3 regions of the Micromonospora nigra genome follow, and region 3 is predicted to be linked to each of the others. Evidence: predicted binding sites of a transcription regulator. Region 3 holds the regulator's gene; each other region holds the start of a gene.

Region 1 (3,274 bases), 840 kb from region 3:
ACGTACTCACCGGTGGCGGCGTTCAGGCCGTGACCGGCGTCCAGGTTGCGGACGCGCTCGACCACGACGCCACCCTCGAGACCGGCGTTGACGGCGATCTGCCGCAGCGGGGCGTCCAGCGCGATCTTGACGATCTGCGCGCCGGTGGCCTCGTCGCCGGTCAGGTCCAGCTTGTCGAAGGCGGTCTTGCCGGCCTGCACCAGCGCGACGCCACCACCCGGGACGATGCCCTCCTCGACGGCGGCCTTCGCGTTGCGCACCGCGTCCTCGATGCGGTGCTTGCGCTCCTTCAGCTCGACCTCGGTGGCCGCACCGACCTTGATCACCGCGACGCCGCCGGCCAGCTTGGCCAGCCGCTCCTGCAGCTTCTCGCGGTCGTAGTCGGAGTCGCTCTTCTCGATCTCGGCCCGGATCTGGTTGACCCGGCCCTGGATCTGCTCGGCGTCGCCGGCACCGTCGACGATGGTGGTCTCGTCCTTGGTCACCACGACCTTGCGGGCGCGGCCCAGCATGTCGAGGCCGACGGCGTCCAGCTTGAGGCCGACCTCCTCGCTGATGACCTGGCCACCGGTGAGGATGGCGATGTCGGCGAGCATGGCCTTGCGGCGGTCACCGAAGCCCGGCGCCTTGACGGCGACCGACTTGAAGGTGCCCCGGACCTTGTTGACGACCAGGGTCGCCAGGGCCTCGCCCTCGATGTCCTCGGCGATGATCAGCAGCGGCTTGCCCGACTGCATGACCTTCTCCAGGATCGGGAGCAGGTCCTTCACCGAGGAGATCTTGCTGTTGACGATCAGGAGGTACGGGTCGTCGAAGACGGCCTCCATACGCTCCGGGTCGGTCATGAAGTAGGCCGAGATGTAGCCCTTGTCGAAGCGCATGCCCTCGGTGAGCTCCAGCTCCAGCCCGAAGGTGTTGCTCTCCTCGACGGTGATGACGCCTTCCTTGCCGACCTTGTCCATCGCCTCGGCGATGATCTCGCCGACGGTGTTGTCACCGGCGGAGATGGAGGCGGTGGAGGCGATCTGCTCCTTGGTCTCCACGTCCTTCGCGAGCTTGAGCAGCTCCTCCGAGACGCTGGTCACGGCGGCCTCGATGCCCCGCTTCAGGGCCATCGGGTTGGCACCGGCGGCCACGTTGCGCAGGCCCTCGCGAACCAGGGCCTGGGCCAGGACGGTCGCCGTCGTCGTGCCGTCACCGGCGACGTCGTCGGTCTTCTTCGCGACCTCCTTGACCAGCTCGGCGCCGATCTTCTCGTACGGGTCCTCGAGCTCGATCTCCTTGGCGATGCTCACACCATCGTTGGTGATGGTGGGGGCACCCCACTTCTTCTCGAGCACGACGTTGCGGCCCTTGGGGCCGAGGGTCACCTTCACGGCGTCGGCGAGCTGGTTCATGCCCCGCTCGAGGCCGCGGCGCGCCTCTTCGTCGAACGCGATCATCTTGGCCATACGGCGTTGTCCTCCTGGACACTCACGGGCCACCCGAGTGTGTGCCCCGGATGGGCCGCCTGGTGTACGCACCTTGGGACGTCGCCACCTGGCGACGACGACGTCCTTCGGCCGGGCCGGATAGCCCGCGACGACCGGCCATGTGCCCCGACGACGTCTCGAACGCCGCCGCGACCGTGGCCCCACCGTCCCGACCATTGGCACTCACGGTATGCGAGTGCCAATGACTTGTTTAGCACTCTGCCCTGTCGAGTGCAAGCACGATCGGCCCGGTCAGCCGAGTTCCGTTCCGTGTCACCCGCCGTTCACCGCCCTCCGCGACGGTGCCGCCACCTGCCCCGCCGCCCTACCGGAAGCGCCGCCGAGCAGGGCGGACGGCCCCGAAGCACTGGACCGGCTGAACCAGCCAGGGAAGGTGGGTGAGCGGTGACGCGGCGGCACGAGGGGGAACCGACGGTGCGCGGCAGCCCCGACGGGGGCGCGGCAGCCCGACGGGGGCCGCCCGGAGCAGCGGGGCCGACGGCGGCAGAGGGCCGACGGCAGGGGGCCGGCGCGAGCGCAGATCGGTCAGCACACCGGGGCGCGGCGGACCAGGACAGCGCGTCGGCACGGTCACGTCCACCGCGACCACGCCCCGTGTGGGCGAACGGGAGCACGGATCAACGGGCGGCCGGCACAGCTTCACCTCGACCGTGGCGGAGGTCGACGCCACGGGGAGGGGCCGATCGACTCCACGCTCCACGTCGGACAGCCGGGGCCAGAGCCACCGGACGAGGGGGCCGCACTGCCACCGGACGGATGCCCGCCGGGCGGGTGGCGGCTCCAGAAGCGGAATCAGGCGATGACGCGTACCCGCTCGGCCTGCGGGCCCTTCTGGCCCTGGCCGACCTCGAACTCGACCCGCTGGCCGTCGTCCAAAGCCTTGTAGCCGTCCATCTCGATGGCGGAGAAGTGAACGAAGACGTCCTGCCCGCCGTCGACGGCGATGAAGCCGTAGCCCTTCTCGGCGTTGAACCACTTCACGGTGCCCTGTGCCACGGTGTTCGTCCTCACTGTGCGCGGCGTTCCACAACCCGGGACGCCGGCACGCCGACGCCCTCGGCAGCACCGCCGGGGCGACCGGGGAGGGCCGCAGAAACGGTGACCGAAATCGCACGCTACACGAGGCGTGACGACGGCGCACGACCACAAATCGGGCATATTCCAGCCGGATGCGAGTGGCCCGAAGCCCGCGTACCCGGCTGTGGTAGGCATGCCGGCATGACCAGCGTGCGGCACGGCCGTGACCTGCGGCGGGTGGAGGTTCGGCGGGTGCGGACGGCGGACGCGGCCCGGACCAGGGCGCTGCGGATCGAGATGCTCGCCGATGCCCCGCTGGCGTTCCTGGAGACGATCGCCGACGCCGCGGCCCGCCCGCACGCCGAGTACGCGGCCCGGATCGCCCAGGTGTCCCACGGCTGCCGCACCGCCCAGTTCGTGGCCGATCCGGGCGGTGCGCTGGTCGGCCACGCGGGCGGGACGGCGCACCCCACCGAGCCCGGCCTGACGGTCGTCTACGCCGTCTACGTCACGCCCGCCTGGCGCGGCAGCGGAGTGCTCGCCGACCTGGTCGACGCGGTGGCCGACTGGTCGCGTGGGTGCGGCCGGCGCGAGCTGATGCTGGAGGTCGTGGTGGGTAACGACCGGGCGTACCGCGCCTACCGCCGGCTGGGCTTCGTCGACACGGGCGTGCGGGTCCCGCACCCCACGGTCCCCGTCCTCCGCGAACTCCAGATGCGCCGCCGCGCCTGACCCCGCCCCGGCAGGGCGGGGTCAGACGGAAG
Region 2 (3,274 bases), 550 kb from region 3:
GCTACCGGCACCTCCGGGCGGCGTGCGCCGACCGGCACGCGATGACCCGCGCGCCGGCGGGTCGGTCAGGGGCGCCGGCGGGTCGGTCAGGGGCGCCGGCGGGTCGGTCAGGGGCGCTGGCGGGTCGGTCAGGTCAGGTCAGGGCACCGGGCGGCAGAGCAGCGTGGTGGGCGCGCCGGCCACCCGGGTGAGCACCAGACTGGCGGGCTGGTCGCCGGAGAGCCGCAGGTCCCGGCGTAGCTGCTCCGGGTCGAGCGCCGAGCCCCGCTTGAGGATCTCCACCCGGCCGACCCGGCGCTCCCGCAGCAGCGACCGCAGCCGCTTCAAGGAGAAGGGCAGCACGTCGGTCACCTCCAGGCAACGGGCGTACGGCGTCGGGGCGGCCACGTCGGCGTACAGGTAGGCGATGGCCGGGTCGGCGAGGTTGGCACCCAGTTCGGCGGCCAGTTCGGCCACCAGGTGGGCGCGGACCACGGCCGGGTCGGGGTCGTACAGGTAGCGGCGGACGGGGCCGACGGGCGCCTCGTCCGTGCCGGGCCCGGTCAGCACGTGCGCCACCGCGTTCCCCGGCTGCGGTTCCGCGTCCGCCTCGGCCGTCGTGCCACGGTGCGGTGCCGGCGTGCCACCGAGCGGTGCCGGCGTGCCACGGTGCGGTGCCGGCGTCCGGGGCAGCACGGTGGCCCGTCGGGGCTCCTCCGCCAGCCGGCCGCCCCACAGGGCCGCCTCGACGAGGTCGCCGTCGACGCTGACCCACTCCGCCTCGGTGTCGGCGGGGATCAGCGCGTGGTCGAGGCCCGGGGCCACCTTCACGACCGTGCGCGGCAGCCGTCGCACCAGGTCGGTGACGAAGTCCCACGGCGGGGAGTAGGCGTTCGGGTCGAAGATGCGTCGCCCGGTGCCGGCCCGCCGCCGGGCGGGGTCGCAGAAGACCGCGTCGAACCCGGAAACGTCCACCGTGGTCGCATCGCCGCACTTCACGGTCACCAGGTTGGCGAGCCCGGCGGTCGCCACGTTGGCGGCGGTCATCGCGGCGGTGACCGGGTCGGCTTCCACGGCGTACACCCGGATGCCGGCGCGGGCGGCGGCGAGCGCGTCCGCCCCCAACCCGCAGCCCAGGTCGGCCAGGGTCGCCACCCCCGCCGCGCGCAGCCGCTCCGCGCGCCGCCGCGCGACGACACCCCGGGTGGCCTGCTCCAGCCCCGCGCGGGTGAGGAACATCCCGGCGGCCGACGCGCCGAACTTGCCGGCCGCGCGGCGGCGCAGCTCCGCCTGGGTGAGCGCGGCCGCCGCGAGCCCGGCGGGAACGCCGGCCGAGCGGAGCGCCGCCGCCGCCGTCAGCGGGTCGCCGCCGGCCAGCCGCGCGGCGGCGTCGAGTGCGGCCGCCCCCTCGGGGGTACGCAGTTCGGCCAGCTGTTCCAGGTTCACCCGGCCATTGTCCGGCCCCGGTCGGGGTGCCCCGACGGCGGTGTCGGCGGCGGATCGGTACGGGCGACGGCGAATGTCGGGGTGGCGCGGTGAGCGGTGGTGCAACGGCGGCGACACGTACGGGTGCCGTTGGCACTCTCCTTGACGGAGTGCTAGCCGAGGAATAACCTGCGATTAGCACTCTCACCCTGAGGGTGCCAGCCGCCGGGTCATTCGGTCCGGAGGCTGAACGCCAGGCGGACCGGCACCCGCGACGACGGCCCCGCCCGGTGGCATGTGGCAGATTGACGCTGGTCGGCATGTCGACCGGTAACGAAACCAGTACCCCAGGAGGGTATGCCCGTGACTACCGCGACCAAGGTTGCGATCAAGCCGCTCGAGGACCGGATCGTGGTCCAGGCGAACGAGGCTGAGACCACCACGGCGTCGGGCATCGTGATTCCCGACACCGCCAAGGAGAAGCCGCAGGAGGGCACCGTCCTCGCTGTCGGCCCGGGCCGGATCGACGACAAGGGCAACCGCGTGCCGATCGACGTGAAGGTCGGCGACACCGTCCTCTACTCGAAGTACGGCGGCACCGAGGTCAAGTACGCCGGCGAGGAGTACCTGGTGCTCTCCGCCCGCGACGTCCTCGCGGTCATCGAGAAGTAAGCAACCGATCAGTGTCGTTGCCCCGGTCCGGCTCGCCGGGCCGGGGCAGCGTCGCTTCGAAGGGACATTCATGGCGAAGATCCTGAGCTTCTCGGACGACGCCCGACACCTGCTGGAGCACGGTGTCAACGCGCTGGCGGACACGGTCAAGGTCACCCTCGGCCCGCGCGGGCGCAACGTCGTCCTGGACAAGAAATTCGGTGTGCCGACGATCACCAACGACGGCGTGACCATCGCCAAGGAGATCGAGCTCACCAACCCCTACGAGAACCTCGGTGCGCAGCTGGTCAAGGAGGTGGCGACGAAGACCAACGACGTCGCCGGCGACGGGACCACCACCGCCACCGTGCTGGCCCAGGCCATGGTCCGCGAGGGCCTGCGCAACGTGACCGCCGGTGCCAACCCGGCCGGGCTCAAGCGCGGCATCGACGCGGCGGCCGCCAAGGTCTCCGAGGCGCTGCTCGGCCGGGCCGTCGAGGTCGCCGACAAGGAGTCGGTCGCGCACGTGGCGACGATCTCCGCGCAGGACTCCACCATCGGTGAGCTGATCGCCGAGGCGATGGAGCGGGTCGGCCGCGACGGCGTCATCACCGTCGAGGAGGGCTCGGCCCTGCACACCGAGCTGGACGTGACCGAGGGTCTCCAGTTCGACAAGGGCTTCATCTCCCCGAACTTCGTCACCGACGTGGAGGGGCAGGAGGCGGTCCTGGAGGACCCGTACATCCTGATCACCACCCAGAAGATCTCCGCGATCGAGGAGCTGCTGCCGCTGCTGGAGAAGGTCCTCTCCAACAGCAAGCCGCTGCTGATCATCGCCGAGGACGTCGAGGGGCAGGCGCTGTCCACCCTGGTCGTCAACGCGATCCGCAAGACCGTCAAGGTCTGCGCGGTGAAGGCACCCGGCTTCGGTGACCGCCGCAAGGCGATGCTCCAGGACATGGCGATCCTCACCGGTGCGGAACTGGTCGCCCCGGAGCTGGGCTACAAGCTCGACCAGGTCGGCCTGGAGGTGCTGGGCACCGCCCGGCGCGTCGTGGTCGACAAGGACAACACCACCATCGTCGACGGTGGCGGGCAGTCCGCCGAGGTCGCCGACCGGGTCGCCCAGATCCGCAAGGAGATCGAGGCCTCGGACTCCGAGTGGGACCGGGAGAAGCTCGCCGAGCGGCTCGCCAAGCTCTCCGGCGGCATCGCCGTG
Region 3 (3,274 bases):
AGGCGGATCCGCATGCCGTCCTCGACCCCGGCGGGGATCTTGACGGTCAGCGAGCGGCGGGTGCGGACCCGGCCGTCGCCCGCGCAGGTCGGGCAGGGCTGCGGGATCGTGGTGCCGTAGCCCTGACAGACCGTGCAGGGCCGGGCCGAGACCACCTGGCCGAGGAAGGTGCGCTGCACCGACTGCACCTCGCCCCGGCCCCCGCACGCCTCGCAGGTGGCCAGGTGGGTGCCGGCGGCGGTGCCCGCCCCGGAACAGGTCGTGCAGAGCACCGCCGTGTCGACGGTGATCGGGGCCTCGACGCCGAACGCGGTCTCGTGCAGGTCGAGTTCCAGCCGCAGGATCGCGTCCGCACCCGGCCGGGTACGCGGGCGCGGACCCCGAGCGCCACCGGCCGCGCCGCCGAAGAAGGCGTCCATGATGTCCTGGAAGCCCACGAACGGGCCGGCCCCGCCGGGACCTCCCGGCCCACCGGCGCCCCCGCCGCCCGGGGCGAGCGGGTCGCCGCCCAGGTCGACGATCTGGCGCTTACGGTCGTCCGAGAGGACCTCGTACGCGGCGTTGATGTCCTTGAACTTCTCCTGTGCCTCCGGGTCCGGATTCACGTCCGGGTGGAACTTCCGCGCCAGCTTGCGGTAGGCGCGCTTGATCTCGTCGTCGGAGGCCTCCCGGCTCACGCCGAGGATGCCGTAGTAGTCCCTGGCCACTGCGTTCCCGTGTCCTCATGTTCGTCTCGCGTTGCGCCGGTCGGCGGCCGGAGCCGGCCGTCGGCCCTGACTGGTCAGTTCTGGGCCAGCAGCTCGCCCACGTAGCGTGCCACGGCCCGCACCGTGGCGATGGTGCCGGGGTAGTCCATCCGGGTCGGCCCCAGCACCCCCAGGCCCCCCACGATGGTGGCACCCGGGCCGTAGCCGGTGCTGACCACCGAGGCGGCACGCAGATTGTCGATCTCGTTCTCGTCGCCGATCCGTACGCGCAGCGTGCTGGGCTCCACCTCGCCGATCAGCTTGAGCAGCACGACCTCCTCCTCGAGGGCTTCGAGGATCGGGCGCAGCGTGCCTTCGAAGTCGAGCAGACCGTTGCGGGTGAGGTTGGCCGTGCCGGCCAGGGCGATGCGCTCCTCGTGCCGCTCGACCAGGGTCTCCAACAGCACCGTGGAGAGCGTGGTCATCGCCGGGCGCAGGTGTGGGGCGGACTCCTCCACCAGCGCCTGGACCAGCGGCGGGGTGTCCGACAGGCGGGTGCCCACCAGCTTGTCGTTGACCAGCCGGCGCAGGTCGGTGACGTCGTCGGCGGGGGTCGGCGCGGGCAGCTCGACCAGCCGCTGCTCGACCCGGCCCGTGTCGGCGATCATCACCAGCATCAGCCGGGTGGTGGACAGCGGCACCAGCTCCAGGTGTCGCACCGTGGAACGGGCCAGGCTCGGATACTGCACCACCGCCACCTGCCGGGTGAGCTGCGCCAGCAGCCGCACGGTGCGGTACACCACGTCGTCGAGGTCGACCGCGCCGGCCAGGAACCGCTCGATGGCCCGCCGCTCGGCGGGGCTGAGTGGCTTGACCCGGGACAACCGGTCGACGAAGAGCCGGTAGCCGAGGTCGGTGGGCACCCGACCGGCGCTGGTGTGCGGCTGGCGGATGTAGCCCTCCTCCTCCAGCACGGCCATGTCGTTGCGGACCGTCGCGGGTGACACGCCGAGCTGGTGGCGCTCCACCAGGGCACGGCTGCCGACCGGCTCCTGCGTGGCGACGTAGTCTTCGACGATCGCGCGGAGCACGGCGAGCTTGCGGTCGTCGAGACCCACTCCCCCACCTCCTGTCGCAGGTCGATGCCCGGCGGAGGCGGGCCCCGCCGGGATCCTGGCACTCGACTGTAACGAGTGCCAGTCTACGTCGGCGGAGCCGCCAAAGCGATGATCAACCTCGGACCGTCGGTCCGGTCCGGCACGTGCCCGAACCGATCGTCCAGCACATCCCGGTCGGTGTCGCTCTGGTGCGCCGTTGCCCCCGGCACCTACCGTGACCTCCATGACTGAACCACCTCGCCCGCCCGGGCCCCCCGGGTCCAGCCCCGACGAACCCACCGCACCACTGTCCGGCGGGGCGGACCCGGCCGGCTATCCCCCGCCCGGTGGCTATCCGCCGCCCGGCGGTTACCCACCGCCCACCGGCGACCAGCCGCCGTCGGCCGGATACCCACCGCCCGGGGGCTATCCCCCGCCGGGCGGCTACCCGCCCGGCGGCGGCTACGGTCCGGCGCCCTCCGGCTACCAGAACAACGACGACAAGACCTGGGCGCTGATCGCGCACTTCGGCGGAGCCGCCGGGGTGATCGTCGGCGGTGGCCTGCTCGGCTGGGTCGCGCCGCTGATCGCCATGATGACCAGGGGACAGCAGTCGCCGACGGCGCGGGCGCACGCGGTCGCCGCGTTGAACTTCCAGCTCACCTGGGCGATCGTCGGAGTGCTGAGCTGGGTGCTCACCGCCATCACCTGCGGGCTGCTGTTCTTCGTACCGATGATCGTCTGGATCATTCCGGTGATCTTCGGGATCATCGGCGGCGTGAAGGCGATCGAGGGCGTGCTCTACGGCTACCCGATGAGCTACGCGTTCGTGAAGCGCTGACGCCTCCGGGCCGGCCGCTCTCCCCGCGGCCGGCCGGGTGGCTCACGGCAGCAGGTCGCGGACCACGGCGTCGGCGAGCAGCCGGCCGCGCAGCGTCAGGACGGCCCGCCCGGCCGCGTGCGCGGGCGCAGCCAGCAGCCCGTCCGCCACGGCCCGCGCGGCGGCGGCCCGACCGGCGTCGTCCAGGGCGGCCAGCGGCAGCCCGTCGGCGAGCCGCAGCCGCAGCATCACGTCCTCCGTGTACGCCTCGTCGGGCGTCAGCACCTCCCGGGCGAGGCCGGGTGACCGACCATCGGCCAGGCGCTTCGCGTACGCCGTGGGGTGCTTGACGTTCCACCAGCGCACCCCGCCGACGTGGCTGTGTGCCCCCGGGCCGAGGCCCCACCAGTCGGCGCCGGTCCAGTACAGCAGGTTGTGGCGGCAGCGGGCCGCCCCCGAGCGCGCCCAGTTCGACACCTCGTACCAGGAGAACCCGGCCGCGCCGAGGGCGGCCTCCGCGGCCAGGTAACGGTCCGCCGCCACGTCGTCGGAGGGGTACGGCAGCTCGCCGCGCCGCATCCGCGCGGCCAGCCGGGTGCCGTCCTCGACGATCAGGGCGTACGCGCTGACATGGTCCGCCCCGGCGGCGACCACCTGGTCGAGGGAGGCGG

Evidence for each region. The regulator HrcA, encoded in region 3, represses chaperone genes, less so after heat shock. The targets are predictions, from matches to a motif close to GGTTNGCACNCTCNNNNNGAGNGTGCNAACC.
Region 1: the regulator HrcA is predicted to act here: its motif matches at 1,647-1,677, upstream of groL (chaperonin GroEL).
Region 2: the regulator HrcA is predicted to act here: its motif matches at 1,598-1,628, upstream of groES (co-chaperone GroES).

Annotation. Positions count from the first base shown of each region.
Region 1 is NZ_FMHT01000003.1:2,369,687-2,372,960, forward strand. It holds gene groL (chaperonin GroEL) at 1-1,451, opposite strand, end outside; gene GA0070616_RS10120 (cold-shock protein) at 2,286-2,489, opposite strand; gene GA0070616_RS10125 (GNAT family N-acetyltransferase) at 2,712-3,242, shown strand.
Region 2 is NZ_FMHT01000003.1:2,080,742-2,084,015, reverse strand. It holds gene GA0070616_RS08720 (class I SAM-dependent methyltransferase) at 139-1,425, opposite strand; gene groES (co-chaperone GroES) at 1,762-2,076, shown strand; gene groL (chaperonin GroEL) at 2,147-3,274, shown strand, end outside.
Region 3 is NZ_FMHT01000003.1:1,533,185-1,536,458, forward strand. It holds gene dnaJ (molecular chaperone DnaJ) at 1-707, opposite strand, end outside; gene hrcA (heat-inducible transcriptional repressor HrcA) at 782-1,804, opposite strand; gene GA0070616_RS06195 (DUF4870 domain-containing protein) at 2,028-2,624, shown strand; gene hemW (radical SAM family heme chaperone HemW) at 2,667-3,274, opposite strand, start outside.